DNA from 3 places in the Algibacter agarivorans genome. Region 1 is predicted to be linked to each of the others. Evidence: riboswitches for the same ligand, from Rfam matches in the RefSeq annotation. Region 1 holds a riboswitch; each other region holds the start of a gene.
The links. Region 1 has a riboswitch for S-adenosylmethionine ahead of ABD935_RS00800 (hypothetical protein). Riboswitches for the same ligand answer to the same signal wherever they lie in the genome.
Positions count from the first base shown of each region.

Region 1 (10,775 bases):
AATGAAATATTTACTTCTAATATGTGCAAGTCTTTTGTTTATTGCATTAGCAGACCTGCCAATAGGGTACTATACACTTTTAAGAATTGCTGTAACAATTGGAGCTACTGCGGTAGTTGTTATGGAGTTTGAAAATGGGTTTAATTTTTGGGTTATTGCGTTTGGAATTGCTGCAATCGTATTTAATCCATTAATACCAATATATTTAAACAATAAAGATGCTTGGATGCCAATTGATATTGTGGCAGCCATTCTTTTTTTAATCAAATCATTCACTATTAAAACAAATACAGATGAGTAATTCAGACAACGGAGGTACATTAATTGGTTTAATATGGTTAGTAACAATTGGAATTTCAATTGGTTCTGGTATAATGGCTTGGAACTGGATTGAACCCGACAGCTTTTTTGGAGCAATAGGATTTTTAATAGTTTGGGGTATTTTAAGCAGAATAGGGCATTTCTTGGCAATGGGACTTGCTGCTCTATTAGGTGGTATGGATTAAAACTAAACACAACAAAAAGGATAATACATTTGGCATATAGCACTAAATATCAAATGATAACATTAACTAAATGGCTACGAAAAAAATAACCTTATTTACAGCTTTAATATTTTCATTGATATTAGCATCCTGTTCCTCTGATGGCGATAGCAATTCAAACTCTAATGATAAGATAAATCCCCCTGGATGGATTCAAGGTACTTGGATTAACGATTTAGAGACTGGTGGTTTTAGGATTACAACAGATGATATTTGCATTGTTACTGGGAATATACAACAATGTTATAAAGATATTTTAAAGCAAACCGATGGCTCTGTTGTTCAAAAGAATGTAAAGGAAGTAATTACTAACGATTATTATTCTATTGAAATAACATTAAGTTCTGTGATAATAACTTACGAATTTGAACGAGTTTCAGATACTGAAATTGAGTACATAGATAGCATAATGAATACGGTATTAACAAAACAATAAAGATGCTTACTAGAAAAATATATACCGTACTTGTACTAATTATTTCATCACTAGATGCTTTTTCACAGCAAGGAGCGTATCATGATGCTATGATGGAAGAACAAGAATCTGGAGGGCAATTTGGCTTTATTACTGGGCTAATTGTTATTATAGCTTTAATTTATTTTGCCACCAAATCTGATTAGAAGTGTTGCTGATTCATTGAGATAAATATTATACTCTGCTTAATTCCACTAGTATTCTGGTGCGAAATTTAAGCAAAGATTCACAGTCTATATAGAATTAAATAATAATTGCAATATGCTTAATAAAACCGATATTCAGACTAAAACCTCAACTGTTTTCCATGAACTTGAAAAGGAAATTGACAGCACCCAAAAAGAAGCCACCAAAGTTCTACGTATACACCATGGTAAGTTTAGGTTTCACATGAATGAAGGAACTATGGACAGCGAAGATTACCTTAAAAGTGAAAAGGCTTGGGATAATATAGACCAAAAGCTAAAAACGCTTAAACATATAAAGTTGATTCTGGAAAAATACAGAAACGTTTCTGGAGTTGTTGAAGAGTCGGAAGCACTGGATAAAGAATTGTTGAACTATTCGAATATAGCAACACAAAAAGAGCTTCATAATATTGCTGAATTATTTACAGATTACAGGACTCGATTCGCAATAGAAAATTCCGATGTTGATGAACTCATAAAGCTTAAAATCAAGTCAAAGACCAATTCTCAATTCATAAAAGAGACCTTCATAAAAGCATGCCAGAATTTGGATGCATCCATATTTGAACCTCTTATTGATGAAGACCAGTATTTTGAAGAACTGGATAAGTACAGGTTTCTACAATCTATGAAGACTCAATTCGATTATCTAAAAGGAGAAGGGATAAAAGAGGTGAAATTAGTTATGGGCAAATGCGAAATGTGTTTTATAGGAGCTAAAGTCCATGAGTTCTATGTTAAGCCTAATATTGGAAAGCCTGCTTTTTCATACAACATTCAAGAGGAAAATGGTGAAATTAAAGACATATTCAGATGTAATTTAAGCAGTGGGTATGGAAGAGCAGCACGAGAAGATAGAGACCCAGACATTACCTATATTAATTATGATTAAAGCATAGCATAAACTATTAGTTTACCCCATTATGTAATATTTAATGCTCCTTTGTCTCAAAACTATAATAATGTGAAGCGGTTCTTTTTGTATACCTCAATATTAATGCTGCCGTTTTTAATAATGGTTATAGTCAATGAATCAGTAAGACCAAGTCTCCAGGATAAGCCGTATCAGTTAAATGGTGTTAAAGCCATGAATTCAAGTAAGGTGCAAAAGGATAAATGCTCCTGGTACTGTTATATTGAGACAACTAGCCATTGCAAAGTTAATCATGTCAAATATGCCAAGCCCTTTTTTAAATACATAGACCCTGTGTATTTTGGTATGATAAAATCATTGCATTCGGGTAATAATTACCAGTTTATGAATGTCGTATTCTTAGTGTTTCTAATTCCTTTATTGATGTTCTATTTATTGGTAAAGTCAATAGGAATGGGCTATAGAATTAAAGCTTTAAAACCATAGCCATGAATGATATAGTGAATGAAATATTTGTATACTGTGGAGATTTTATAATAAATTTAGCTAATCTATTAGGGATGTCCTACTACGAGGTAAATGCAGTCATTTTTTGTGTTCTATATCCAGTTTTGGTATTAATATTTTTGATAATTTATATTAAAAAAAGAATGGAGCTAAAACAAGCCATTAAAGGAAAAATGTAATACCTACATAATGAGCATAAAATTGGGCTTTTTGATGGTGTGAAAACGGGCTTTTTTTTGGGTTTGAGGTAAGGGTCTTCGCCAGGGACATATAAATAAAATATTAAATGAACATAAATAAAGTAACTGTTCCAACTTTAAAGGCGGAAATAACTATAGGACTTAATAAGGGGTATTCTGAAGAGTTTTGGAGTGTAATTGAGCTTAAAAATAAATTAGCAGCAGCGCAACAAAAGCTAAAACAAAGAGACGGTATTTTATTAAGTACTAAGGTTACTTTAAGCTTTATTAATTACCCTAAATTTCCAATTGAAAAAGAGTCGTTTAAAAATGGAGTAAGTTTTATTGCAAAAGAACTTATGAATGAGCTTTCACAAAACAGAATTGTAGTTGTTTTTAATGATGAAACCATCATGTTAGAGGACTTACCTGAAATAGATGGTTCCATTAATATTGAATCATTTTATCTCATTCTATTTTTGAATATATAAGGAGTGTGTTTGTAATTTCGTAATCTGTCATAAATACTAGTTTGGGTTGATTTTAGGTTTAATCCCTTTCGCTTTTTTGCTCTTTTGTCTTTTCTGATTTTTTTAATCTCCGCTTCAGTTTTATTAATCTTATGATTTTCTGGATTGATTTCATCTAATCTTTCTAAGATGAAATGAGCTAAGAGATTAAAATGACTATCAGTTAACTTTTTAATTGTTCTAGGGTTGGTGTTTCTTTTCTCAAAAAAATTAAATAGTTCGTTTGGTGAAATTTGTAATGCTTTAGCCATTTTTGTGAGGTTAAAGTTGAGTGTTTCTTTTCTGAAGTTTATAAGAATTTCATTTTGATTATTGTTTTCCATAACTGATTTATTAGTTTTTGTAGAATTAAAATCACACCAGGAACACGAATAGGGGAAGAGTCATTTTTTTGACGAAGTCCGCATTCTAAACCACCTTTGCTTTTGTGCTAGGTTGGTACGCTAAAAGCGTTCCTGATGCAATAAGATTATAGTTTACTTAATTGTAGTATGTCTTATAATTGACATTTTAATATAATTACTCATTTTGTAATGATTTTATATTCATAAGAAGGTAATATTTCTTAATGATATCATCTCTTAAAACAGAATGGATTTTATTCTGGTTATACTTCTTAATTAGTTTTATAAAATCTCTGAGGGTTTCTTTTTTTTCTTCACTTTTAATATTGCTCCAATGATTCGGATTGATGCAATTTTTGAACAAAAATATTTGGTCTTCTCTAACGCCCTCTGGTGCTTTAAGTGAATCAACAATCATTATTTTATTGAAGTGATTTAAAAACGCACTGAACAAGCTCTTAAAAGCATAATTGCCCAATTGATTGAGGTTAATTATGCCCATTTTATGTAAGTATCTAGAGCCTGTAATTTTCAGCTCTACTCTCAATAGGTTTTTATCAATAACTAAGTATTGCTTTCCCTTATCATAGAGCTTTAAACTATAATCTGTTTTTTCAAATTCTTTATAACTTCCCTTCCCTCTATAGTTAAGTTTTCTATTATGGTCTTTGAGGTCATACATGAGTATGTGTTTATTAATTAAAATCTTAGGGTCTTTGTTGACTGTAATATTAAAGCCGAATTCTAAATTGGTAATTATAGTTTCCTCTTTATTTATTTGAAGCGTGTCACAAAGATTGTTTATAGCAAACTCACATTGTTTAAAACTAAAATCGCTATGGTTTTGGTTTCCAGCTCCTGTTATTAGATTATAGTATTTATGTATACTGCCCTTAACGATTGCTTGATTCTGAGTAATCCTTATTTCTAGATTCTCCAATTTTCCAACTTTGGGGTAATCACTAGCTTCTCCTGTAAATCTATCGAATGGTGATTTTAAGCTTATGAGGTCATTATTTTCAATACCACTTTCAAACCTTAATTTGTCAGCGTCTGTTATTCTGAATTTTATATTATCTATCATAATTTTTACTCTTTTAAATTGGTAATAATTTCCGATTTCTTATAGTACACTCTTCTACCAAGGTATCGAGATGTTAATACACCTGCCTTTGTCCAATTGTTTAGAGTGGGCAAGCTTATTTTAAGCATTTCAGCTGTTTCTTGTCTGGTTAAAAGTGCTTCTGGTTCTTGTTTGTCTGTTTGCTTTGAACTCTCTATTATTTCGCTAATTTTTGAGCAAAGCTGTCCTATAAGCTCGTCTGAAGACAAGCCTTCAAAAAGTATTCTTTTCATTTTATATGTATTTAATAATTCAACTTTTGTTCAGGATTTTATATGCCTGAATCTTTTGGGATAAGTTGAATGCGCACTCAAATCTTATACTCTAAAGATAAAACAATAAAACGCTCAAAAAACACGTCTTAAAGTACTGAAATTGAATTAGTTAATGTGAATTTGGATTAGCTAATGTAAAACGTAATTATCACATAATCAATATGTTAATAAAATGAGTTTTTTGTCTTAGTTAATATGAAAATGAGTTTAACTTAATTTTAACATTGCATGCTATAAAAATGACCTGTTTTGGGTGTTTTTTAGGTTAAAAAAAAGTGCTTTTTTAGCCTAATTCTTCTGGTTTTCAGTTTTGGGTCACAAAAACTTGTAAATATTGGACGATATTTTTATTTTATTTTACGCTTTCCCATGTTTAATTTCTGACACCTTTTTGTATATTGGCTGCACTTAAGGTTAATTTTCAAATATGGCATCAAATATTTTTACAACAATAAAAAAAATAATCAATCGAGTAGTTGATGTTGTTCTTCAAGGAAACCTTGATAGAGTTAGAATTTTAGGTGAATTTAATAGGGTTTTTGAATACGCATTTTTAACTTCTGAAATTAACAGAAAATGTAGTGTAACCACCTCTCCTGGGAAGCCTGGATTTGGTCATGCTTTAAGTACTATTTATCCTAGAAGTGGATTTAAAATAACCATATTGAATGATGATTATTTAACTGATACTGATTTGTTTGAAATATCTGGGTATGTTCTGGAGAGTCCTAGTTTTGTAAGAAAGCTTATGGCTGTTGGTTATGATACTCTAATTGTAAAGGGGGAAAATTCAACAGTAGGTCTTCAAATACCATTAAGAAAGTTTGGTAATATAGATGACTACATGATACAATAGTCAATGATAAAAAAAATTATATTAACTACAGCCTTGTTAATGGTACTTGTGCCAATTTCAGTTATACTGATTAGAAAAAGGACTAAAAGAGCTAAATTAAGACGAAAAATTCTAAATGATGGGGATGATTATAAATCCTCTGCTAAAAACATCGTTGATAGTATTAGTAAAAGTAAGACTTTATATAAAGAGTTAATTACTGCTGTCCATCCTGATAAATTTCAAGACACTGGAAAAAGGAAGAAAGCTACAGATTTGGCTTCAAGAATAACTAAGTCCAAAAAAAATTACAACGACCTGGTTCAATTAAAAGGTGAAGTTTCGGAGTTTTTAAATAACTAAGTTTAGCATGAAATATAATAACTCTAAATTTTATATTCTCAATGCGGTTTTATTTTTAGCTATTCTAATTTCAATCTCATTAACCCCTCCAGATTACTCTATTGGGTTAAGAAAGTTTCTGCAACATGAAGACTCCAGGAATATAGATGAAATTCTAAACTCATATTCCTATCCTGTAAAGACTTATTGGAATCAAAAAAACGTAAGTAGGTATGATTTAGAAAAATCATATAAAAAGGCTTGGGAGAAAGTTGAATATTCACGAAATTATTTATTAGAGACAAAGAGGTTAAATAACTTTAATTTTATTTTAACAACCCAGTTTGTTTATAAATTGAAGAATGAAAGTTATACATCAACTGTACGTTCAAAACTTAATGTTAAATTAAACAATGACGGCAAAATTGTTAGCATTGATAATATTGAATTACTTAAGTCATCTGGTACAGATTTACTTAAGAATATAGAAAATCAAGAAAATCAAGAAAATGAAGAAGAACAAATCTTTAATGCTTTAGTAAGAACCTATAGATATACTTTGGTATTTGGGTTTTTTATAATCGTTTTGAATGTCTGGTGGTTTATTTCGTATCGGGATTTTGAAACAAAACGAATAGAACAAGGATTAATAGACCAAGAAAAGGAGAGATTAGCAAAGATTGAAGAAGAAAAACAATGGTTAATTAAAGCAATAGGTATTGAAAAGATTTATGAAGAAAAGGAAGAAAGCATAAAAGCATTAATCGAAAGATTAAAATCCTTGAATTTTAAAGAAAATGTTAGTTCTATATATAAAGAAAGTGAATCCAAGCGGTTGATAGAATTAATAAGAAAAAAATATTTTGATGAGCAAAAGAAGAGATTCGATAAAATTGAGAAAGATAGAATTGCAAAACTTGAGAAAGACAGACTTGAAGCAATAGAAAGAGAAAGACTTGCAAAAATAGAAGAAGAACATCAGAAGGAAAAAAGAAGGCTTTTAAAAATTCAAAGAGAAAAGGAACGTAAAAAACTAGAAAAAACTCGAAAAGAGAAAGAGAAGCGAGAGAAAGAAAGACTAGAAAAAGAAAGGCTAGAAGCAGAGAAACTATCCAAGATTAAACGAGAACACGAGGAAGAAAAGAGAAGGGTGTTGGGAAATAAAGGGGGTGTCATCAAGAAATCTTCTTCATCGGATTTAAGCCAATACTTGGGAAATATTGATGAAGATATATTAAATCATGAGAAAAATCAAAATAACAAAAATGGTGATTTAGGAGAGTATCTAACAGATTTTAAAAAATAAAAAAAGGGAGTCACTTAGACACCATGTATTAAACTGATTTAGTTTAAATTTATACAATAAATTACAACCTACAATAAATGACAGGAGAACAACTCAAAGCTTTAGAAGGCAGATTATGGAAAGCAGCAGATGACCTAAGAGCTAATAGTAAACTTACCGCCACCGAATACAGTTTCCCAGTTTTGGGAATCATTTTTTTAAGACACGCACATAACCGCTTTGTTATTGCTAAGGAAGAAATAGAGAAAACGCTCCCCGTGCATCCTACAAGAGGAGTAAGGACTATGACTAAAAATGACTTTTTAGATGCTAAAGCCATCTTCTTACCTGAAGATTCCAGGTGGGATACTATTGTAGATTTACCAGACAGTAGCGATTTAGGAGAATACCTAAATGAAGCCATGCGTAATATTGAAGCGGAGTATGAAGACTTGCTTGGGGTTTTGCCAAAGAGTTACAATCTTTTTGAAAAAGAACTTCTGCAACGCCTCATTAGAATATTTAACGACGAAGCATTAGACCATATGCCTGGAGATGCCTTCGGGCAGATATACGAATACTTCCTGAACAAGTTCGCCATGAGTGGTGCCCAAGAAGGAGGGGAGTTTTTCACGCCTCCATCTTTGGTTAAAACCATTGTAAATATTATTGAGCCAGACCATGGTACGGTGTTCGACCCTGCTGTGGGTAGCGCAGGTATGTTTGTACAAACAGCTCATTTTATTGAAGAAGAAGGATTTGAAGCTGCTAATAAGGTCACTTTTTATGGGCAGGAGAAAACGGATACCAATACCAAGTTGGCTAAAATGAATATGGCAGTACATGGGCTAGATGCAACCATAGTGCAAGGCAATACCTTTTATGAAGATAAACATGAGTTGGTTGGTAAATGCGATTTTGTAATGGCAAATCCACCGTTTAATGTCGATGGTGTAGATAAAAGCAAAGAGAGCGTAAAAAATGATGCCCGATTACCTTTTGGATTACCCAATAACGACAATGCCAATTATTTATGGATACAATACTTCTATAGCTATTTAAATGAAACTGGTCGAGCAGGTTTTGTTATGGCATCCTCTGCATCTGATGCAGGACATAGCGAAAAACTCATCCGTAAAGACATAGTAGATACAGGAGCAGTAGATGTAATGGTGTCAATAGGAACTAAGTTCTTTTATAGTTTGTCATTACCATGTACATTATGGTTTTTTGATAGAGCCAAGGAGAAAGATACTTTAAAAGCAGACAAGACTTTAATGTTAGATTTGCGAAATGTGTACAGAAAAGTGAGTGCTGCCATACACGATTTTACCGAAGAGCACTTACAAAACATACACGCTATTGTGAGCTTGTATAGAGGTGATAATACACTCTACAATAGTTTAGTTGACAACTATAAAGCCAATGGTAGTGAAGCCGAATTAGAATGGCTTATAAGTCGTTTTCCTGACGGGGAATATGTAGATGTATTAGGGCTATGTAAAGTAGTGAATAGGGCTGAAATTGAAGCCAATGATTATTGCTTAACACCTGGGCGTTACGTGGGTGTTGAAGACCAAATAGACCTCGATTTTGATTATGAAACCGAAATGGGCATTATTAAAGAAGAGCTAAAAGAGTTGAATGCGAACGCCAATGTGTTAGCTGCCCAAATACAATCCAATTTAGAAGAATTAGGCTTATGAGTTGGGTAGAAACTAAATTAGGTGAATGTATTGAGTTTTCAAATGGATATGCTTTTAAAAGTAAATTCTTTACTGAAAATGAAAATGATATCCCTCTAATTAAAGGAGAAAATTTAGGTAAGGGCGAGGTGTTATGGGAGAAATCTAAGTACTGGAAAGTTGAGAACCTTAATGGGCTGGAAAGATTTCTATTAAATGCGGGAGATATTGTTTTGGCGATGGATAGACCTTATGTTGGTGGTAGCTTGAAATATGCTATGATAAAAACTTCCGACCCAAAATCCCTACAAGTTCAAAGAATTGGAAGATTAGTAGCAAAACAGAGCGTTATCAATGAGAAGTTTTTAAGGTGTGTAATCTCATCAGATAGTTTTAAAAATTACGTCAAAAACATTCAGGGGGGTGTCGGTGTCCCTCATATTAGCCCATCTCAAATAAAAAATTATGAATTTGAAATTCCTCCTCTCTCAACCCAAAAACGCTTAGCCGATATTTTAAGTGTCTATGATGATTTAATAGAAAACAACCTAAAACGTATCACTCTATTAGAACAAGCAGCTCAAAACATTTACAAAGAGTGGTTTGTAAAACTGCGTTTCCCTGGTCATGAAAACACGCCTATAAATGAGGAAACTGGGCTTCCTGTGGGGTGGAGTATGAAAAGATTGGATGAAATATATGAGTTCAAAAATGGATTTGCTTTCTATACAAAAGGATATTCAGAAGAAGAAACGCCTTATGTTGTGGTAGATTTAGGAAATATTAGTGAAAGTGGAGATTTTGTATTATCAGGTAAGGAAAAATATATTAGTGAGAGTTTATATCAAGAAAAAGAAGGATACTACTTAAAAAAATATGATATTGTTGTAGCTATGACTGATATGACAGCAAGGTTAGGCATATTAGCAAAAGTTGGAATAATTGACGAGAATGATAAATATGTTCTTAATCAAAGAGTTGGGCGACTTAGGTCTAAAGTTGAATATATTGATTATTGTTATATCAACGCCTCTTTATCTGATGAACGATTTATTAGTGAAATGCATCAAAGAAGTAAAGGAGCTGTTCAAAAATATTTCAACACCAAAGATATAGTACAGTATATGGTAACTACACCAACAAAGTCTATTGTTGAACAATTCAATTTAATTTATAGACCAATAATTGAAAATAGAATTGTATTAAAATTTCAAAACCAAAAACTAAAAGCAGCAAGAAGTATCTTATTGCCCCGTTTAATGAATAGAACTATAGAACTATGATGGAGTCCTTAAAATATAACACATCATTTGAGAAAATAGAGATTTCAGAATTACCCGAAAATTTGAATATTGAAGGAACTCAAATAAACAGATGTACAGATAATGCTAGATTAATTGTTGCTAATAATCCTGAAAGAGATATTAAATACATTGAAGGGTTTATGATGATTTTACAAGATAACAGATATCGTGCAGTTGCTCATGCTTGGAACACTTTAGATGGGAGTCATTTCGATGTGTCGAGTAAGCTGTTTTCCGAAAAGCATCCTGATGTTAGTGCAGAATGGGTTGGTTATTTTCCTTGT
Region 1 covers NZ_BAABJJ010000001.1:163,352-174,126, reverse strand. The annotation lists gene ABD935_RS00830 (DUF6804 family protein) at 2-301, shown strand; gene ABD935_RS00825 (hypothetical protein) at 294-506, shown strand; gene ABD935_RS00820 (hypothetical protein) at 577-981, shown strand; gene ABD935_RS00815 (hypothetical protein) at 984-1,166, shown strand; gene ABD935_RS00810 (hypothetical protein) at 1,282-2,100, shown strand; gene ABD935_RS00805 (hypothetical protein) at 2,876-3,259, shown strand; gene ABD935_RS00800 (hypothetical protein) at 3,232-3,621, opposite strand; SAM-I-IV-variant riboswitch at 3,676-3,765, opposite strand; gene ABD935_RS00795 (hypothetical protein) at 3,818-4,726, opposite strand; gene ABD935_RS00790 (helix-turn-helix domain-containing protein) at 4,732-4,998, opposite strand; gene ABD935_RS00785 (hypothetical protein) at 5,468-5,896, shown strand; gene ABD935_RS00780 (hypothetical protein) at 5,900-6,238, shown strand; gene ABD935_RS00775 (hypothetical protein) at 6,246-7,523, shown strand; gene ABD935_RS00770 (type I restriction-modification system subunit M) at 7,601-9,208, shown strand; gene ABD935_RS00765 (restriction endonuclease subunit S) at 9,205-10,470, shown strand; gene ABD935_RS00760 (hypothetical protein) at 10,467-10,775, shown strand, end outside.

Region 2 (10,775 bases), on a different contig from region 1:
GCGTCATGCCCATGTACCGAATTAATTTCGTTGTAAGTTACATTCGCATGTGTTACCGCTAATTGTTTATGTGTCTGCCTGTTTTCTTCCGCAGTAAAAAACAAATCAGAATCGACACCTACAATATGAATATTAGCTTCAATATTTTCTAGAACATTTAAATCTGCTTTTCGATTTTTTGTTACATCAATGGTTTTTAAAAGCTGATTCATCAATTTGTAAGCCGACAACTGAAAACGTTCTTGCAACTTTTTACCGTGATGCAGCAACCAACTTTCCACATTAAAAATCTCTAAATCCTCATTTTTAGAACGCTGAAAACGCTCTTTAAAAGATTCTGGTGTTCTGTAACATAACATAGCGTGCATTCTGGCATCATGTACTGGATGCTTAGAATTTAATAAAAACTGCTCTTGAATTTGACAATTGGCAATCAACCAATCGGTAGATTTCCAGTCGGTTGCAACCACTATTAAATGGGCTGTAAAATCTGGTTTTAAAACGGCCATTTCCCATGCAATGCCTCCACCTAATGAGCCTCCAATAGCAGCAAATAACTTTTCTATTTTTAAGGCTTTTAAACCAATTAAAAACAAATTGGCAATATCTCTAGCAACAAAATCTTTGTAGTTATCAATTACAAATCCATCAAAACCATTACCTGGGATATTGAAAGCTAAAACAGTATAAAGCTTAGTATCAATTACTTTGTTGTTGCCTACCAAATCTTCCCACCAACCATCTTTTCCTGCAACATTACTATTACCTGTAAGAGCATGGTTTACCAAAACAATAGGCGCACTTCCTAGCGATTTACCAAAAACCTGATAGCTTAACTTAATTTCAGGGACAGACACTTTACTTTGTGTAGTAAAATATTCAATGTTAATATGTTGCAATGGATGCTTCAATTGTTGTTTTTGTTTATATTTAATTATATCGTTTCAAAAGCCGCTTTTAAATCTGCTTTTAAATCGTCAATATCTTCAATACCAACAGACAAACGAATTAAATCACCAGATACACCTGCCGATTCTTGTTCTGCTTCGTCCAACTGCTGATGCGTTGTACTTCCGGGGTGGATAATTAGAGATTTTGTATCACCAATATTTGCCAACAACGAAAACAACTTGGTATTATCAGCTATTTTTTTAGCCGCATCAAAACCACCTTTATGACCAAAAGTTACGATACCACTTTGTCCTTTAGGTAAATACTTATCCGCTAAAGCTTTGTATTTACTACTTTCTAAACCAGGATAGTTTACCCAAGCTATTTCGTCTTGCGCTTCTAACCATTTAGCTATTTCTAATGCATTTTCACTATGTTGCTTGATTCTAACTGGCAACGTTTCTAAACCTTGAATGATATTAAATGCGTTTGTTGGACTTATAGCGCCACCAAAATCTCTTAATCCTTCTAAAATCAATTTAAAAGTATAAGATGCCGCTCCTAAAACTTCATGATATTTTAATCCGTGATACCCTGCTGATGGCTCAGTAAATTCAGGAAATTTTCCGTTTGCCCAGTTAAACGTTCCTGCGTCTATAATAGCACCACCAAGAGATGTTCCTTGTCCGCCAATATATTTGGTTAATGAGTGTATTACAATGTTTGCGCCATGCTTAATTGGGTTTAATAATACTGGAGTTGCTACTGTATTATCAACAATAAAAGGCACTTCTGCTGCTTTGGAATGTTCAGCAATCGCTTCTAAATCTAAAACGTCTAGTTTAGGATTCCCTAAAGATTCTACAAAGAACGCTCTAGTATTATCTTGCACCGCATCCTTGAAATTATCAGGGTTTGAAGCATCTACAAATGTTGTTGTAATGCCAAATCTTGGTAAAGTTACACTCAACAAATTATAAGTACCTCCGTACAAACTACTTGAAGCGACAATGTGATCTCCCGATTTTAATAAAGTTAGTAATCCAGTTGATATTGCTGCCGTTCCTGAAGCAAATACCACGGCTCCTATACCACCTTCTACGGCCGCAAGACGATCTTGTAAAATTTGATTGGTTGGATTATTTAATCTTGTATAAATAAACCCTAATTCTTGTAAAGAAAACAGGTTTGCTGCATGGTCTGAGTTATTAAACACATAAGATGTTGTTTGATAAATAGGCACTGCCCTTGCTCCACCATTTGCTGTTACGTCATGCCCTGCATGTAATGCGTTTGTTGCTAATTTTTGATCACTCATTTTTCTAATTTTTTAGACCTTATTTGGAAATATATTCAATATTTCCGACCTCACCAAAGGAGAGATAAAAAAGGCTGTTGGTTAATAATAAATCACTCCTTTCGAAGCGTACTTTATAGAAAAATGTTAAAAAGATTTTAGAAACTACATACAGCAATTTCGTTGGGTTATCTATCTAAAACACTAAATACATTTAGTAGTTTAAGTAGAATTTAGCACCTTCTTTACAAGTAAAGGGTTGCTAAGGCTTCAACGGGTCTAATCCCTCCGCCTTTCTTGATAACATTTCAATACGTGTTTGAACTTTGTGATGCAAATATTCGTTCAGAAAAAGTTAATATCCAAATTTTTTGATGAAAATTTCAGAAAAACTTATTTTCGCGCTATATTATCTTGAAACTTTTTTCTAATAATCAATCCAATAGGTTTATTCTGGATTTTGGACTCTAACCAAGAAATAATATCTAAATATAAGAAAGCACGACTTTGGTAAGGGTCATCTTCAAACTCCTTCAATTTCTTATGAAGTTTTATAAATTCACCTTTTACTTCGTGAGGATAAATATCACCCAACCCTCTTAAAAATTTAATGAATTCCTTTTGCACTTCATATAAGTCCTCCATTTTAATCAAAAACTTATAGGTACTTCTAATTAAAACATCCAAGTTATAATCTAACCCAGCCTCATAATGCGCTACAAGGTTCAATATTCTAGAAAAACACAACAAATCTTCGCGCATTTGTAATGATTTGTTGCTGATTATTTTTTCTAAAAAATAAATACATTTTTTGTTTTCGCCTGCACCAAAATACATACTGGCTATCTTGTAGTAAAACACCATAATATGATGCTCGTCTATACGGTCTTTATAATTCTTTAAACGCTCTAAGACCTCATCAATCAAAGGTAAACCTTCATCAAAACTACCTTCAATAAAATGTAAATTAAACTTGTTATTGTAAATATACAAGAAGGCTAATCCATCAATATTATCATCAAAAGGGAACCATTTTTCTTTGGTTATTTCTTCAAATTTAAATAAGGCTTCCTTAAACTTTTCATACTGCTTTAAATAAAATAACGCTTCTAACAAATAATGATTTCCTCTTAAAAAAAAGACTGGATTTAAAACAATCATGTCTTTGTTTTTATAAAACAAATCTACCCACTTAGAAGCATATTTGTAGCAAGCCAAAAAATCTTGTGTTAAAAAGCTATACCACAAATGTGCTTTATAAAGCCATAATTTTTCTCTGAATCCTAAATCATTAATATCATATTTAGGAAGTCTATCATTGAAATACTGGGTAATACGTTTTGTTTCAGATTTATTTTTCACATAACCCGTTTTTAAAAACTGCCCATATAATTGAAGCGACAAATTGGAAAGTTTACTAGCCAATACATTATGCTGACTTAACTCTTTAGCTTGAATAGAAAGTTCGTCGGCCCTGTTACTAAGACTTCGTGTAATATACTGAGATTCAATTACTTTCTCAAGTTCAACAATCTCGTAAGCCACATTTTTTTCTTCATGCGAAATAGCTAAATTTTTTGCTTTATCTAAAATTTTTAAACTTTGTTTATAAAGCCCTTTATGATATAGAATGGTTGCAAAATCTAACTGCTCACGTATCTGAATTCTGATATCTTGGTGCGAAGGGTTTAATCGTAAACTAATTAATATCTGCTTATATAAATGTGCTTTCAGGTTAGATAATTGCTGTTTTTTTACTATACCTTTCTTCAGAATAATAGCTTCGTCATAAACTGAAAGTTTATCAAGAATATTAAAAAGCATCAAGAATTTTGAGTCTTCATTTACCCCCAATCTTCCTACATAAAGCTTAAATTGTCTTTTTTCAGATTTAGACAACGACTTTATCAAAACAAACAAATTATCTTTTTGCTCTCTTGTCATAGGTGTAAAAATAGCATTAACTATCTTATTGTCAGTTATTTAATTAAGTAATTACGAAGTTAAACATCGTAAAAACAATATGTTGAATTCTCTATTTAAGAAACCAAAATATACATTCGTGTAACAATACGAAAATATATTTCAATAAATGTCTGATAATAAAGTCCAAATTTTTGATACCACGCTAAGAGATGGCGAGCAAGTCCCTGGCTGTAAGCTAAATACTGAACAGAAATTAATTATTGCTGAACAGCTTGATAATTTAGGCGTGGATATTATTGAAGCTGGCTTCCCAGTATCAAGCCCCGGTGATTTTAAATCGGTTGAAGCCATTTCTAAAATTGTAAAACATGCAACAGTTTGCGGGTTAACCCGTTCTGTAGAAAATGATATAAAAGTAGCTGCCGAAGCATTAAAATATGCTAAGACACCAAGAATCCATACAGGTATTGGAACGTCTGATTCTCATATAAAATTCAAATTCAAATCGACTCAAGAAGCCATTATAGAACGTGCTGTTAAAGCGGTAAGTTATGCAAAATCTTTTGTTGAAGATGTGGAGTTTTATGCCGAGGATGCCGGCAGAACCGATAACGAATATTTAGCGCGAGTCTGCGAAGCTGTAATTAAAGCAGGAGCTACTGTTTTAAACATTCCAGATACAACTGGTTACTGCCTTCCGCATGAATATGGTGCAAAAATCAAGTACTTGAAAGAAAACGTAAAAGGTATTGACAAAGCTATTTTATCTTGTCACTGCCATAACGATTTAGGGCTTGCTACAGCAAACTCTATTGAAGGTGTCATTAATGGCGCCCGTCAAATAGAATGTACGATAAATGGTATTGGAGAACGTGCAGGAAATACGGCTTTAGAGGAAGTGGTTATGATTTTAAAACAACATCCTTACTTAAATCTTGATACTAGAATTCAAACAGAAATGCTTTATGGTATTAGCCAATTAGTTTCTGACAGTATGGGTATTTACACCCAACCAAATAAAGCCATTGTTGGAGCTAATGCCTTTGCACACAGTTCTGGGATTCATCAAGATGGCGTGATTAAAAATCGTGAAACTTACGAAATTATAGACCCAAAAGATGTTGGTGTAACAGAATCTGCTATTGTATTAACGGCAAGAAGCGGTAGAGCCGCATTGGCATATAGAGCAAAAAATGTGGGATACGAATTAACCAAACTTCAATTAGACGAAATTTATACTAACTTTTTAGATTTTGCCGATAAGAAAAAAGAAGTTGATGATAACGATATCCACCAAATAATTGAGAACAGTAAGGTATACAAAGAAATTGTTTCCTCTTAATCGAATAAATTTCATTAATTAAGCCTAATCCGTTTAATTTATAATTCCTTTTTCCTTTTAAGGAAAATTAAACCAATTTGAATGAAATTAAATATTGCCGTTTTACCTGGCGATGGCATAGGACCAGAAGTTACCGCTCAAGCCGTTAAGGTTTTGAAAGCTATAGCTATGGAATTCAATCATATATTTACTTTTAAGAAAGCATTAGTTGGTGCCAGTGCCATTAATAAAACGGGGAACCCATTACCGGAAGAAACTATCAACATCTGTAAAAAAGCAGATGCCGTTTTATTTGGAGCCATTGGAGACACAAAATACGATAACGACCCTAATGCTAAAATACGTCCAGAACAAGGGCTTTTAGGCATTCGCAAAGAACTCGGATTATACACCAACATACGGCCCGTAATTGCCTATGAAGATTTATTAAATAAATCTTCATTAAAAGTAAAGCAAATTAAAGACACCAATATTCTTATTTACAGAGAATTAACAGGTGGTATTTATTTTGGAGAAAGACATCTTAGCGAAGATGGCAATACTGCCACAGACACCTGTAGATATAGTCGGTTTGAAATAGAACGCATTGCTCATCTAGCGTTTAAAGCAGCGCAATCTAGAAAGCGCAAGCTGACTTTAGTAGACAAAGCTAATGTTTTAGAAAGCTCTCGTCTTTGGCGGCGTGTCGTGCAAGAAATAGCACCGCAATATCCAAATGTTAGGTTAAACTATATGTATATTGACAATGCTGCCATGGAACTTATTATTAACCCAAGACAGTTTGATGTTATTTTAACCGAAAACATGTTTGGTGACATCCTTTCAGAAGAAGCTAGCGTTATTGTGGGCTCCATTGGGGTATTAGCATCGGCATCAATTGGCGATAAGCATGCCATGTTTGAACCTATCCATGGTGCTTACACCAAAGCAGCAAACAAAGGCATTGCAAACCCTATTGCATCTATTTTATCGGCAGGCATGTTATTAGATTATTTTGGGTTATATGATGAAGCCGCTCTTGTTAGAGAAGGTGTTGATAAATCATTAAAACTTCATATAACAACGCCCGATTTAAATACTAAATACGATAACATTAGCACGACAAAAGTGGGCGATTTTATAGAAGATTTTATACAAAATCCAGAAGAAACAAACTTAAACTTTACAAACATACATTTAGGACAGTCCACAATTATTTAATTATTTGAGTTAGTCACCAAAATTAAAATATTGGGATTCTTAAAAGCGCATTTTAACCGATGCGCTTTTTTAATTGAAAAAGCTTGTGTTCCTCAAAGTCGGGAGGACTTAACGGAGTGGGCGTCTATGCTCTAGTGAATAATGGCCTTTTTATTTTAATTTAAAAATATAGACCTACCATTTTCCTCCAATATCTAGCTTTATGTGCTTCTTTATCCCATTCATAAAACTGATGAGATATTCCTTTTTCATTTAAAATATTAGATAGAGTATAATTACTTTGTAAAAACGAATCTTCTTTTCCAATAGCTAAAATAATATCCATTTTATTTAATTTCTGAATCAAATCAGGGTCTTCAATGTTTTTTAAAAACTGATTAGGCATATTAAAGTAAACAAAATCATTATGAAAACCACTTAACAAATCATTAAAGTAACCTTTAGATTCTGTAAGATCATACCGTCCACTCATCCCAACAACCTTACAAAATAAATGTGGATGCCGCATAGCAACATTTACGGCATGATATGCACCTAAACTACACCCTGCCGAAATAATATTCTTGTTTCGATTAATTAAATTAGCTAACGGAAGTACTTCTTCAAGAACATATTTTTCATACTGAATATGTCTATAAATACGATACCCTGGATGCTTAAAACTATTATAAAAAGATTCTAAATCTATGCTATCCACACAAAACAACTGCAAATCGCCATTTGATATTTTTGGCTCAAGCGCAGCAATAACTTTCCAGTTTTCATAATCATAAAACCGCCCCATTCGTGGAGGAAAAAACAGAACTTTAGCACCAGAGTAGCCAAATATAAGAAGTTCCATATCTCTTTCAAGATTATGGCTATACCATTTATGATACTCCCTTTTCATCAAACCCCAATTTAGTCTTAACAGCTTTCTTCAACTATACTTTCTCAATTATTTTTTGAGGAAATATTTCAGGATGCACTTTCAGTATATCTAACAATAACCGGTAACCCTCAACATTAAAATGCAAACCATCTTCTTCAAAATATTTTGCAATAGGCTCTCCTTTTTCATCCAATAACACATCATAGATATTGACATAATAAAAATTAGGGGCTTTAGACATTAATTCTTTTATCTTGCTGTTAGCATAATGAATACTTTCCAACAAGTGCCTACGAGAAATACTTGGTTTTATAGAAATACATGTACACTTTACATTTCCATATTTTGATCTAATCTTAGCTAATAAGCTTTCTAAGTACAAAACAACTTCTTCTGGGTGCCTCCCCTCTCCTAAGTCATTATCGCCTGCATAAATAACAATAGCATCTACCTCTTTTATATTTTCAAAAACACGATCAAAAAACCAGGTACATGCTGCTAAAGTAGAGCCTCCAAAACCTAAATTAACAGAGTTAAACTCCTTATAAACGGTAGTTAATTCACTCCACAAAGTAAATGTAGAACTACCATAAAAAACTAACTTTGGATTAAATTCCAATGCATTTATTTCATTTTCAAGTCGCTCTAAATCCTCATGAAACCAAAACATGTTTCAAATATTTTAAAAATTAAAGACTAAATATAAAGTTTTAAAACAACTAAAATGATGAAATAAAAATAAAATAAACATTCAACCATCTAACATGTAGGACAAAGCCTTAAACCCCTGTCTTTTATCGTAGTTTTTGGGGCTTTTCAAGAAAAGAGGAGACTTTACGGAGCGAGTTTTCATTGAAATACCTAACGCGAAACTCACTGAGGTTTATATGTACGTATATAATCTATGCGCATAGTTGATCTAGAATCACTTAAAACCGACGGATTTGTGAAATAATCATCCACTTGAGGTGGATTCGTTTTTTCTCTCCAAGGCTGTGAAGCGGCACTAATTATTAAATACATATCTTTATTTAGACCAGTACCATCAGTATTATTTCGAGGATCTATTTGATTTGTTGGTGTTTCACGTACTAATTCTCCATCAACATAATATTTTAATGTCCAAGGGTCTAACCAAAGTACACCATAATCATGATAATCGTCTGCCCATTTTGTACCTTTACCATCAGCATAATAAGTTTCTTGTCCAGAAGGCTGATAATCATCGATTATATTACCTCCACTTCTTTTGAATGTATGATGACTTAAATGTAAGCGTTGTGAAAAATAATTATTCGTTTTATCGCCGTAAGCTTCTAAATTATCAATTTCTTGAGCTGAGTCGCTACTTAACATCCAAACAGCTGAGGCCAATACAGACTCACTTATTTTAACTCTAGCCTCCATATACATTGGATAACCCACAGCTTCTTTACTTGAAACAACGCCAGTTCTTATCACATCTTCTCCATTTACTTTATCAATTGTAGCTTTATAAACCATTTCTCCACCTGTTACGGTTGACTGACTAGCTGAATAGTAAGTAGGTCGAGCTCCAGTCCAACCATTAAAAAATTTGTCTTCCCAATTATTAGTAAACTCAGAAGTCGATTTTCCTTCGTAATTAAACTCATTTGTAAATTTTGCTTGAATAGTCCAAGTTTTGTTAGCTCCGGCACTTGGCAGAAAAGCTACAGGACTTGTAGGTTTGTCTGTAGTAATTTCTTGCTCATCACCATATACCGTTTTACTACTAGCTATAAAATAAGCTCTTATATAATATCTAGTGTCTGCAACCAATCCATCTATTGTAATTAAAAAATCGTTTGAACTTGAATTTGACACCAACTTATTATCATTAATACTTGGATTTAAACTTGTGCTCCAACAAACACCTTTTTCGGATATTGTTGCGTTGTCTGTTCCTTTGGTAATTTTACCCCCTGTAGTAATTTCTGAAAAAACAGTAGTTTTCACTGGAGATATAGTAATAATAGTAGTAGGCATTGGAGTTTCTTCACTTGGTGAATCATCACTCCCCCCACACGACAAGAGACTCACGAATATGCAAGTCATCAATAATAAACATTCTCTTTTCATAAAATTTTTAAGCTTTATTTTTAAATACCAATAACAGCATTCTATTTAGCCAATAAAGATATAGTTTTAGTTTACTAAAACTATTCAAAACAACTGTACTAAAACTCAACAATGAAGCAACTATAACTTGTACCTCTAGTTATAATATGTGCAAGAATAAATAATTTAAGAACTTATCATAATGAATCCATATTAAGTTTTAAACAAATTCTTACTCAGGAAACTTAGCTCGAATCTTATCTAAACACAAATTATGAATACTCCCAGCATGTGTATGCTGTTTTGATGTATCAGGAACATAGGTGCCATCTTGCACTTGTCCTCCAATTTTTTGATACGCTTCTCTAAAACTCAGCCCTTCTACAACAAGGGTATTAATATTATCTACGGTAAATAAATATTTATACAAATCGCTATTCACATCGACATCCTTAACGATAATTTGCTGAATGGAGTAATTGAAAATATCTAGAATATCTTTTATCTCTTCAAAAGCAGCAATCATATTTTCTTTTATCAATTGAAAATCTCTGTGGTAACCACTTGGTAAATTATTGGTTATTAAAATCATCTCTGTTTGTAAAGCCTGTATTTTATTACATTTCCCTCGAATGAGTTCAAACACATCTGGGTTCTTTTTATGAGGCATGATACTACTTCCTGTTGTCAATTCATCTGGAAACGAAATAAACCCAAAATTCTGACTCATGTATAAACAGACATCCATAGCAAAACGAGCCAAAGTATTACTCAATCCACCTAGAGCAGCAGCAATGGTACGTTCGTTTTTACCACGCCCCATTTGAGCGGCAACAACGTTATATTTAAGCGTAGCAAAGTCCATTTCTTTAGTTGTTAATTCTCTATCAATAGGAAACGAACTTCCGTAACCTGCGGCAGAACCTAACGGATTTTGGTCAACGGTTTTTATTGCAGCATCTATTAGAAATACATCATCAATCATGAGTTCTGCATAGGCAGAAAACCACAACCCAAAAGAAGATGGCATCGCCACTTGCAAGTGCGTATAACCGGGCAATACTTTATCTTTATATCTATCAGCTAAATCTAAAAGTGTATTAAAAAGTGTTTGTGTTTTGTCTTTTACAATCCCTAAATGGTCTTTGTAATATAAATGGCAAGCCACC
Region 2 covers NZ_BAABJJ010000030.1:60,456-71,230, reverse strand. The annotation lists gene thrA (bifunctional aspartate kinase/homoserine dehydrogenase I) at 1-911, opposite strand, end outside; gene ABD935_RS10440 (O-acetylhomoserine aminocarboxypropyltransferase/cysteine synthase family protein) at 935-2,209, opposite strand; SAM riboswitch class I at 2,374-2,495, opposite strand; gene ABD935_RS10435 (hypothetical protein) at 2,582-4,132, opposite strand; gene ABD935_RS10430 (2-isopropylmalate synthase) at 4,281-5,456, shown strand; gene leuB (3-isopropylmalate dehydrogenase) at 5,538-6,656, shown strand; gene ABD935_RS10420 (esterase family protein) at 6,817-7,545, opposite strand; gene ABD935_RS10415 (GDSL-type esterase/lipase family protein) at 7,580-8,197, opposite strand; gene ABD935_RS10410 (LamG domain-containing protein) at 8,401-9,603, opposite strand; gene argH (argininosuccinate lyase) at 9,839-10,775, opposite strand, start outside.
Region 2: linked by a shared signal. The riboswitch ahead of ABD935_RS10440 (O-acetylhomoserine aminocarboxypropyltransferase/cysteine synthase family protein) and the one ahead of ABD935_RS00800 (hypothetical protein) in region 1 are both predicted to bind S-adenosylmethionine.

Region 3 (10,775 bases), on a different contig from region 1:
CGTAAAAGTCGTGCTAAAGCGCGTATGAAATTTTTATTAAAAGATATAGGCTTAGATGCTTTTAAAGCATTAATTGCTGAAGAACAAAAAGCAATTGCCTTAAAAAGTGTTGCTATTGATGCAGACACTTATGTGGCTTCAAAACCAGTTTCGGTTGAAACGCCACAAGTAGAGATTAAAGATCAAGCGGCTTTTGATTTATGGAAATCAACTAATATTATTCCTCAAAAACAGGAAGGCTATGTTGCCATAGGAATTAAAGTTTTGTTAGGAGACTTTTATACAGATAAAGCGCGTTTATTAGCTAATTTGGTTGATAAATATGGCGCTGGAGAAGTACGCTTAACATTACGTCAAAATATAGTTATTCCTTTTGTTAAGGAAGATTTAGTGCCATTTTTCTATACAGAATTAGAGCAATTAGGTTTCGTAGAAGCAGGTTACAATAAAGCTGTTGATATTACAGCATGTCCAGGTACAGATACTTGTAATTTAGGTATTGCTAGTAGTACAGGTATTGCTGATGAATTAGAGCGAGTTATCAAATCAGAATATCCACAATATTTAAAGAATGAAGATCTTGTTATTAAGATTAGTGGTTGTATGAATGCTTGTGGACAACACAATATGGCAAATATTGGGTTCCAAGGAATGTCAGTTCGTACACCAGATAAATTAGTAGCCCCAGCGTTACAAGTTTTATTAGGTGGAGGGAATTTAGGAGATGGGAATGCTGCCTTTGCTGATAAAGTTGTAAAAGTACCAAGTAAAAGAGGTCCTGAAGCTTTGCGCAGAATTTTAAACGATTTTGAAGCGAATGCTAACGGAAAGCAATTTGTTGAGTATTATAAAGAAAATGGAGAAAAATACTTCTACGATTTCTTAAACGATTTACAAGACGTTACTAATTTAACTCAAGAAGATTTTATTGATTGGGGTGAAGAAGAAAAGTACGTTAAAGAAATTGGAATTGGAGAATGTGCTGGTGTTGTTATAGATTTAATTGCCACTTTATTTCTAGAAAGTGAAGAAAAAATTGAAAATGCTAAGACTTCTTTTGAAGATAAAGTATACTCTAGTGCCATTTATTACGCTTACACATCTTTAGTTAATTCTGCGAAAGCGTTATTGTTAGCAGAGAATAAAAAGACAAATACACACGCTGGAATTGTTTCTCAGTTTGATGAATTTTTTACAGAAGGTGGGAAAATTAATTTAGGGACTTCATTCTCAGAATTGATTTATCAAATTAATAAAAATGCACCAACTAAAGATTTTGCTGCAAATTATATTGATAGTGCAAATAAGTTTTTAGCAGCAGTTAGAAATTACAGAGAAAAAGAAACAGCAGTGCTTAACAATAAAGCGGTTTAAAGAATAAGAATGAGTTTAAAAACCCCAAAGTTAACGGTTGTAGGCGCAGGTCCTGGCGATGTCGATTTAATTACGCTTAAAGCAATTAAAGCAATTAAATCTGCCGATGTTGTTCTTTACGATGCGCTTATTAACGAAGCATTATTAGAATATGCGTCCAAAGATGCAGAACTAATATTTGTTGGAAAACGTAAGGGGTGTTATGTATTTCAGCAGGAACAAATCAATGAGTTAATTGTTGCTAAAGCCAAAGAAAAAGGACATGTAGTACGATTAAAAGGAGGGGATCCATTTGTATTTGGTCGCGGTGGTGAGGAGATTGATTATGTAAGGCAATTTGGTCTAGAAACTTATGTTGTTCCCGGGATATCATCAGCTTTAGCTGTGCCGGCATATCAAGGTGTTCCATTAACAAAACGAGGAGTGTCAGAGAGTTTTTGGGTCGTTACAGCAACAACAAAAGACCATGCGTTATCAAATGATGTCACTTTAGCAGCTAAGTCAACCGCAACCGTTGTTATTTTAATGGGCATGCATAAACTGGCTGATATTGTGAAAGTTTTTTATGCAGAAAATAAGCGAAACACACCTGTAGCCATCATTCAAAATGGAACGAGAGATAATGAAAATGTAGGTATAGGAACCATTCGTAATATCCAACAGGTTGTAAAAGAAAAGCAATTATCATCTCCGGCAATAATAGTTATTGGTGATGTAGTAAAAGAACGGGTTCAATTATCTTCTGTGTTAAAAGAAGCCAATCAAAATCTGTAAGATGCTAATTGAAGACGATAAAATAAAAAATTCTAGTCCTGTTCCTTCTTTAGGAGCAGATGAGGATCGGAATAATTTATATCCTATTTTTTTAAAGGCAAAAAACTTAAACGTGCTTATTGTAGGTGGTGGTTTTGTAGCCGAAGAAAAATTAACGTTTCTTTTAAAATCGAGTCCAGATGCGCATGTAACCATGGTGTCGCCTATGTTTAGAAAAGGGACTATTGAATTAGCAAGAAAAGGCGATGTTGTTTTAATAAAAGATAAATACAAAAAAAAGTATTTAAAAGGAAAGCATATTGTGGTGGCAACGACTGATGTTCCTGAAGTTAACGTTAAGGTTTATAAGCGTTGCAGAAAAAAAAGCATTTTAGTAAATGTTGCCGATAACCCTCCATATTGCGATTTTTATATGGGAGGTATCGTAACTAAAGGACATGTAAAAGTGGCGATTTCAACAAATGGAAAGTCACCAACAACAGCTAAACGTTTACGTCAGTTTTTTGAGGATGTCATTCCAGAAAATGTAGATGATTTAGTGAAGAATTTAAACGAATACAGAAAAACAATAAAAGGTGATTTCGAAGAAAAAGTGGAAACACTAAATGAATTCACAAAAGGATTAATTGAAAAAAAATAAGGTATTAAAAGAATAGCAGAAATGATTAAAACAGATATACTTATAATAGGAGCAGGTCCAACAGGGTTATTCACTGTATTTGAAGCAGGTTTATTGAAATTGAAATGTCATTTAATTGACGCATTACCACAAGCAGGTGGGCAATGTTCTGAGATTTACCCAAAAAAACCGATTTATGATATTCCTGGTTTTCCGGAAATTTTAGCTGGAGACTTAACTAGGAATTTATTGGAACAAGGCAAGCAATTTGAACCAGGGTTTACGCTTGGAGAACGTGCTGAAACCATTGAAAAACAAGACGACGGCTCGTTTATTGTTACCACTAATAAAGGTACGCAGCATCAAGCTCCAGTAGTTGCTATTGCAGGCGGTTTAGGGTCTTTTGAGCCTAGAAAACCAGCTATTGAAGGGATTGCTGATTATGAAGATAAAGGGGTTGAATATATTATTAAAGATCCTGAGTTTTACAGAGGTAAAAGAGTAGTTATTTCTGGTGGAGGGGATTCTGCATTAGATTGGAGTATCTTTTTGACCGATATAGCTTCAGAAGTGACTTTAATTCACAGAAGAAATGAATTTAGAGGCGCTTTAGATTCTGTTGAAAAAGTAGCAGAATTAACCAAGCTTGGTAAAATAAATTTAGTAACGCCAGCAGAGGTTAAAGAATTGCATGGTGATGGTAAAATTGAAGCGGTTAGTTATGTGAGAGATGGGGAAACTATTAAAAAAGAAACGGATCATTTTATTCCATTATTCGGTTTGTCGCCTAAATTAGGGCCTATAGGAAATTGGGGATTAGAAATCGTGAAGAACGCTATAAAAGTGGATAATTCATTAAATTACCAAACGAACATTCCAGGTGTTTTTGCTATTGGAGATGTGAATACCTATCCAGAGAAATTGAAATTAATTCTTTGTGGTTTCCATGAGGCAACTTTAATGTGTCAAGCCGCATATAGAATTATCAATCCAGGAAAAAAATATGTTTTAAAATATACAACGGTTAGTGGAATTGATGGTTTTGACGGATCACGTAAAGAAGCGCCAAAGGCAGTTGTTCAAGCAATAAATTAATTTGAAAGGTCTGCTAAGTTTTTAATATCTTACGGGTCTTAAAAACAAATATATTTTCTAATCCTACAAGGTTTTTAAAATCTTGTAGGTATTTTTATTTAAAAGATGAAAAGTTATAACGTTTGCCTTAAAGATACAGCAAAAACATTCACGAAAAGATTGTTTTATTCCTTGTTTGATTGTGAACAAGAAGAAGTTCATGAGGAGTATTTAGAAAAAACATTTCTTAAAATACTGTCTAAATTAGAGATAGAAAATGGTAGCGGCATTTGGGCAACATTTAAAACAGAACTTCCAGAGATTAGAAGAAAACTGGATTTAGATGCTATTGCATTTGAGAAAAATGACCCAGCCTCGCATTCTTTAGCTGAAATTTACATGGCTTATCCTGGTTTTTATGCCATTTCAATTTACCGATTGAGTCATGCCCTATATAAGCTTGGAGTTCATATTTTACCAAGAATGATGAGTGAGTATATTCATGGTATTACAGGAGTTGATATTCATCCTGGAGCAACCATTGGCGAGTCGTTTTATATCGATCATGGTACAGGGATTGTAATTGGCCAAACGTCTATTATCGGTAAAGATGTTAAGATTTATCAAGGGGTAACTTTAGGCGGTATTTCGGTATCTAAAAGTTTGGCATCCACAAAAAGACACCCAACTATAGAGGACAATGTATGCATTTACGCTAATGCCACTGTTTTGGGAGGAGACATCGTCATAGGAGCAAATAGTATAATTGGTGCTAACGTTTGGATTACGGAATCTGTTCCTGAAAACTCATTAGTAACCTATCAAACTGAAATTAAAATAAGACCAAGAAAAAATGGAATTCGAAAATAGTATTATTGGTCAGATAGGCAATACACCATTGGTTGAAGCAACTCATCTTATTTCAAAAAAGGGAGTAAGATTGTTTCTAAAATTAGAAGGTAATAATCCTGGAGGAAGTGTTAAAGACAGGCCTGCGTTCAACATGATTAATGAAGCCTTAAAAAGAGGTGATATAAAAATAGGAGGCACTTTAGTTGAAGCTACTAGCGGAAATACAGGCATTGCTTTAGCTTTTATCGCAAAACTATTGGGATTGAAGATGGTATTAATCATGCCTGAGAATTCTACTGAAGAACGCGTTAAAACGATGAGGGCTTATGGCGCTGAGGTGATTTTGACACCTGCTGATGTTGGTATTGAAGGTTCAAGAGATTTAGCTTTTAAGCTCAGAGATGAAAAAGGCTACACGTTGTTAAATCAGTTTGAAAATCATGATAATTGGAAAGCGCATTATAAAACTACTGGTCCAGAAATTTGGGAAGCAACTAAAGGAAATGTGACTCATTTTGTGTCTGCCATGGGAACAACTGGAACTATAACCGGAGTTTCAACATATTTAAAAGAGAAGAACCCAGCTATCACTATTGTTGGAGCACAACCTGCAGATGGTGCAAGAATTCCTGGGATTAGAAAATGGTCACCAGAGTATGTGCCAAAATTTTTCGAGCCTAAAAAGGTTGATATCGTAGTAGATGTTTCAGAAGAAGATGCCAAAAGAACAACCATAAAATTAGCCAAAGAAGAAGGTGTTTTTGCTGGAATGAGTAGTGGCGGTTCTGTCTATTGTGCTTTAAAAATCGCAGAACAAATTGAAGAAGGTGTCATTGTAGCCATAATTTGCGATAGAGGTGATAGGTATTTGTCGTCAACATTGTTTGAGTAAGGGTACAATTTTTATAAAATAAGTGTGAATAAAGGAATATAGTTAGTACTTTTGTTCGCGAGTTCATTAACGTACTAGTGTTATCAAGAAAGGTAGAGGGATTAGACCCGTTGAAACCTTGGCAACCCTTTATCTTGTAAAGAAGGTGCTAAATTCTACTAGTATGAAAGTATTGGAAAGATAACGAAAAGTAATCCTTAGCTTTTCTTGATGACATGCAGCTAATAAAGATCAAATGTCAAATATACAACAAGCATTAAAAGAACGAATTTTAGTTTTAGATGGCGCCATGGGTACCATGTTACAAGCTTACAAATTCACAGAAGAAGATTTTAGAGGCGATCGCTTTAAAGATTACCCAACACCATTACAGGGTAATAACGACTTGTTGTCTATTACACAGCCTGAAGCCATTAAAACCATTCATGGAAAATACTTTGAAGCAGGTGCAGATATTGTTGAAACCAATACGTTTTCAGGAACCACAATTGCTATGGCAGACTACCAAATGGAAGATTTGGTCTATGAACTCAACTATCAATCTGCTAAAATCGCTAAAGAAGTTGCTGATGAATTCACTGCTAAAGAACCACATAAACCACGTTTTGTTGCAGGTTCTATAGGGCCAACAAACAGAACGGCTAGTATGTCGCCAGATGTAAATGACCCAGGATATAGAGCGGTGACTTTTGATGAATTACGAATAGCATACAAACAGCAAGTTGAAGCTTTAGTTGATGGTGGTGTAGATTTACTATTAGTTGAAACGGTTTTCGATACGCTTAATGCGAAAGCAGCATTATTTGCTATTGAAGAAGTAAAAGATGAAAGAAGTATAGATATTCCAGTTATGTTAAGCGGAACGATTACAGATGCTTCAGGTAGAACCTTGTCTGGACAAACTGCTGAAGCGTTTTTAATTTCAGTATCACATATTCCTTTATTATCTGTTGGATTCAATTGTGCTTTAGGGGCAAATTTATTACAACCGCATTTAGAGGCGATTGCTTCTAAAACTGATTTTGCAATTTCAGCACATCCTAATGCAGGTTTACCAAATGCTTTTGGAGAATATGATGAATCGCCAGAAGAAATGGGTGAACAAATTGAAGAATATTTAAAAAAGGATTTAATCAATATTATTGGTGGTTGTTGCGGAACATCACCAGAACATATTAGAGAAATTGCAAACATAGCGGCAAAATACAAACCACGTGAAGCTGTCGCCTTGAGCACAGTCAAAGGGTCTCGTTAAGTAAAGATATGATTTTAGAAGTAGCCACATTAAATATAAAAGAAGGTCTTTCTCCAGATTTTGAAACTAGTTTTCAAAAAGCAGAAAAAATTATATCTTCAATGAAAGGTTACATCTCACATCAACTTAAAAAATGTATTGAGCAAGACGATAAATATATATTATTAGTGAATTGGGAAACGATTGAAGATCATGAAATCGGATTTCGTAAGTCAGATGAATACCAAGAATGGAAAGCGTTATTGCACCATTTTTATGACCCATTTCCAACAGTAGAGCATTATAAGTAATGAAAATAAAACAAACAAAATACATGAAATTGTCTGGTTTAGAACCTTTGGTTTTGAACGAAAACAGCAATTTTATAAATGTTGGAGAACGTACTAATGTTGCTGGTTCTCGCAAATTTTTACGATTAATTAAAGAAGAAAAATTTGATGAGGCTTTAGACATTGCTCGTCATCAAGTAGATGGTGGAGCACAAATTATCGATATTAATTTTGATGATGGATTGATTGATGGTAAAGAAGCGATGATTCGTTTCCTTAATTTGATTGCTGCCGAACCTGATATTTGTCGTGTGCCAATCATGATTGATAGTTCAAAATGGGAAATCATTGAAGCTGGTCTTCAAGTGGTACAAGGTAAATGTGTTGTGAATTCTATTTCACTTAAAGAAGGTAAAGACAAGTTTATTTGGGAAGCTAAGCAAATAAAACGCTATGGAGCTGCTGTTATTGTCATGGCTTTCGATGAGGATGGACAAGCTGATAATTATGAAAGACGTATAGAAATTGCAAAACGCTCCTATGATGTTTTGGTTAACAAAGTTGGTTTTCCTTCAGAAGATATCATTTTCGATTTAAATGTTTTTCCTGTTGCAACAGGCATGGAAGAGCACCGCAAAAATGCGATTGACTTTATTGAAGCAACACGTTGGGTTCGTCAAAATCTAGAGAATGTTTCAGTAAGTGGAGGAGTGAGTAATGTGTCTTTTTCTTTTAGAGGTAATAATGGCGTTCGTGAGGCGATGCATTCGGTGTTTTTATATCATGCCATTCAAGCAGGTATGAATATGGGCATTGTAAATCCTGCACTTTTAGAGATTTATGATGATATACCAAAAGATTTATTAGAACATGTTGAAGATGTTATTTTAGATAGAAGAGACGATGCTACTGAGCGCTTACTCGATTTTGCAGAAACCGTTAAAGGTTCGAAAGTAGAAAAAGGATTGGATTTATCATGGAGAGAAAATCCATTGCAAGATAGAATTACACATGCTTTAGTAAAAGGGATTGATGCTTTTATTATTGAAGATATAGAGCAAGCTAGACAAGCAGCAGATAAACCTATTGAAGTTATTGAAGGTAATTTGATGATTGGAATGAACGTAGTCGGGGATTTATTTGGCGCTGGTAAAATGTTCTTACCACAAGTAGTAAAATCTGCCCGTGTGATGAAAAAAGCGGTTGGTTATTTAAATCCGTTTATTGAAGCTGAAAAAGGCGATAAACAAGAGCCTGTTGGTAAAATATTAATGGCAACTGTAAAAGGCGATGTGCATGATATTGGTAAAAATATTGTGAGTGTGGTCTTGGCATGTAATAATTACGAAATAGTTGATTTGGGGGTTATGGTACCACCTGAAAAAATTATTGATACAGCTATAAAAGAACGTGTTGATGCTATTGGGTTGTCTGGATTAATCACACCATCGCTTGATGAAATGGTGTATTTAGCAAAGGAAATGCAGCGTCAGAATTTTGAATTGCCATTACTAATTGGTGGCGCAACAACCTCTAAAGCGCACACTGCGGTTAAGATTGATACGCAGTATAAAAACGCTGTGGTTCATGTAAATGATGCCTCAAGAGCGGTAACGGTTGTAGGTGATTTGTTGAATAAGAAAACATCTCATGAGTATGTTGCTAAAATGAAGACGGATTATGATGAATTCCGAACCAAGTTTTTAAAACGCGGTAAAGAGAAATCTTATATATCGATTAATGAAGCACGAGATAGAAAATATAAAATTGATTGGGAAACTTCTGAAATTGTAAAACCTAAGGAATTGGGTGTTCAGATCTTAAAGCAGTTAAGTCTAAAAGAATTAGTACCGTTTATAGATTGGAGTCCGTTTTTTAGAAGTTGGGATTTACATGGTAAATTTCCAGATATTTTAACGGATGATGTTGTTGGCGAACAGGCCACAACGATGTATGAAGAAGCGCAACAGATGGTTCAAGATATTATTGCAAAACAATTATTGAAGCCTAAAGCCGTTTTTGGTTTGTTTGAAGCAAACTCGATTAATGAAGATGATATTTCTGTTCAGAAAAAAGGTAAGGAAATTGTTGTTTTTAGAACGTTACGTCAGCAATTAAAAAAACGTGAAGGGGTTCCTAACCATGCTTTAGCAGATTTTATTGCACCAAAAGATTCTGGTAAGACAGATTATATGGGCGCATTTTGTGTTGGAATATTTGGAGCGCAAGAATTAGCCGATAGTTATAGGGATAAAGAGGATGACTATAATGCGATAATGGCGCAAGCTATTGCGGATAGATTTGCAGAAGCTTTTGCTGAATATTTACACAAACAAGTAAGAACCAAACATTGGGGCTATGCTGCAAATGAAGATTTATCTAACAACGATTTAATTAAAGAAAGTTATAAAGGCATTCGTCCAGCACCAGGTTATCCTGCTTGTCCAGACCATTTAGAAAAAGAAACCATTTGGGAATTGCTTGAGGTTGAAAAATTAATAGGCGTAAAATTAACCGAAAGTTTAGCGATGTGGCCAGCTGCAGCCGTTTCGGGTTATTATTTTGGAAACCCTGAAGCTAAATATTTTGGTTTGGGTAAAATTACAGATGACCAAGTAACAGACTATGCCACCAGAAAAGGGATAGCAAAAGATAAAGCTAGAAAGTGGTTGCATCCTACTTTAGCTGAATAAAAATCCCTCCTAACCTCGCCGAAAGTGAGGAATGGATTGTGGATAGAAAAACGTTGAGACCTTTCATGTTTTTAAAAAACATGAAAGGTCTGGAAAAAAAGAGTTGAGTAAGAGTTCCCCTCCTTCGGAGGGGCTAGGTGTGGGTTTTTCGCGTTAGGGATTGCAGTGGAAAGCCCACAGCCCGACGAAGGAGGTGCGAGGACTTGTAACGGAAAGCGCGACCCTTGTGGTAACGCCCAGAAAAATAGCTTAAAAGAAATCATTCGTGTTCCGATAGTTATCGGAATCGGGGCTAAGAAAAAATAAAAATAATATTGATGAGATTCCCGCCTTCACGGGAATGACAAAAGATAACTGATGAAAGTAACAGATCACATAAAAAACGCCAAAGGGAAAACGTTGTTTTCTTTTGAAGTGATACCACCTCAAAAAGGTAAAAATATTCAGGATTTATATAATAATATAGATCCGTTGATGGAGTTTAAACCGCCTTTTATTGATGTGACGACGTCTAGGGAGGAATATGTGTATATTGATAAAGGTAATGGACTTTTAGATAAGCGAATTACTCGAATGAGACCGGGTACCGTTGGGATTTGTGCATCTATTATGCATAAATATAATGTGGATGCTATTCCGCATTTGTTGTGTGGTGGATTTACTAAAGAAGAGACTGAATATGTATTGGTAGATTGTCATTATTTAGGGTTAGATAATGTCATGGCACTTAGAGGAGACTCAATGAAGGATGAAGCTTATTTTAAGCCTGTAAAGGGAGGGAATGCATTTGCTAGTGAATTGGTATCTCAAATTGCTCAACTTAACAGAGGTCAATATTTGCATGATGACGTTGTGGTTGAGCATAATTCTGATTTTTGTATTGGTGTTGCAGGTTACCCTGAAAAACATATGGAAGCACCATCATTAGTAACTGATTTAAGACGTCTTAAAGAAAAGGTGGATGCTGGAGCTG
Region 3 covers NZ_BAABJJ010000030.1:79,585-90,359, forward strand. The annotation lists gene ABD935_RS10480 (HEPN domain-containing protein) at 1-1,374, shown strand, start outside; gene cobA (uroporphyrinogen-III C-methyltransferase) at 1,384-2,148, shown strand; gene ABD935_RS10490 (precorrin-2 dehydrogenase/sirohydrochlorin ferrochelatase family protein) at 2,150-2,788, shown strand; gene ABD935_RS10495 (NAD(P)/FAD-dependent oxidoreductase) at 2,810-3,862, shown strand; gene epsC (serine O-acetyltransferase EpsC) at 3,968-4,711, shown strand; gene cysM (cysteine synthase CysM) at 4,695-5,585, shown strand; SAM riboswitch class I at 5,663-5,772, shown strand; gene ABD935_RS10510 (homocysteine S-methyltransferase family protein) at 5,821-6,840, shown strand; gene ABD935_RS10515 (antibiotic biosynthesis monooxygenase family protein) at 6,849-7,130, shown strand; gene metH (methionine synthase) at 7,130-9,802, shown strand; gene metF (methylenetetrahydrofolate reductase [NAD(P)H]) at 10,160-10,775, shown strand, end outside.
Region 3: linked by a shared signal. The riboswitch ahead of ABD935_RS10510 (homocysteine S-methyltransferase family protein) and the one ahead of ABD935_RS00800 (hypothetical protein) in region 1 are both predicted to bind S-adenosylmethionine.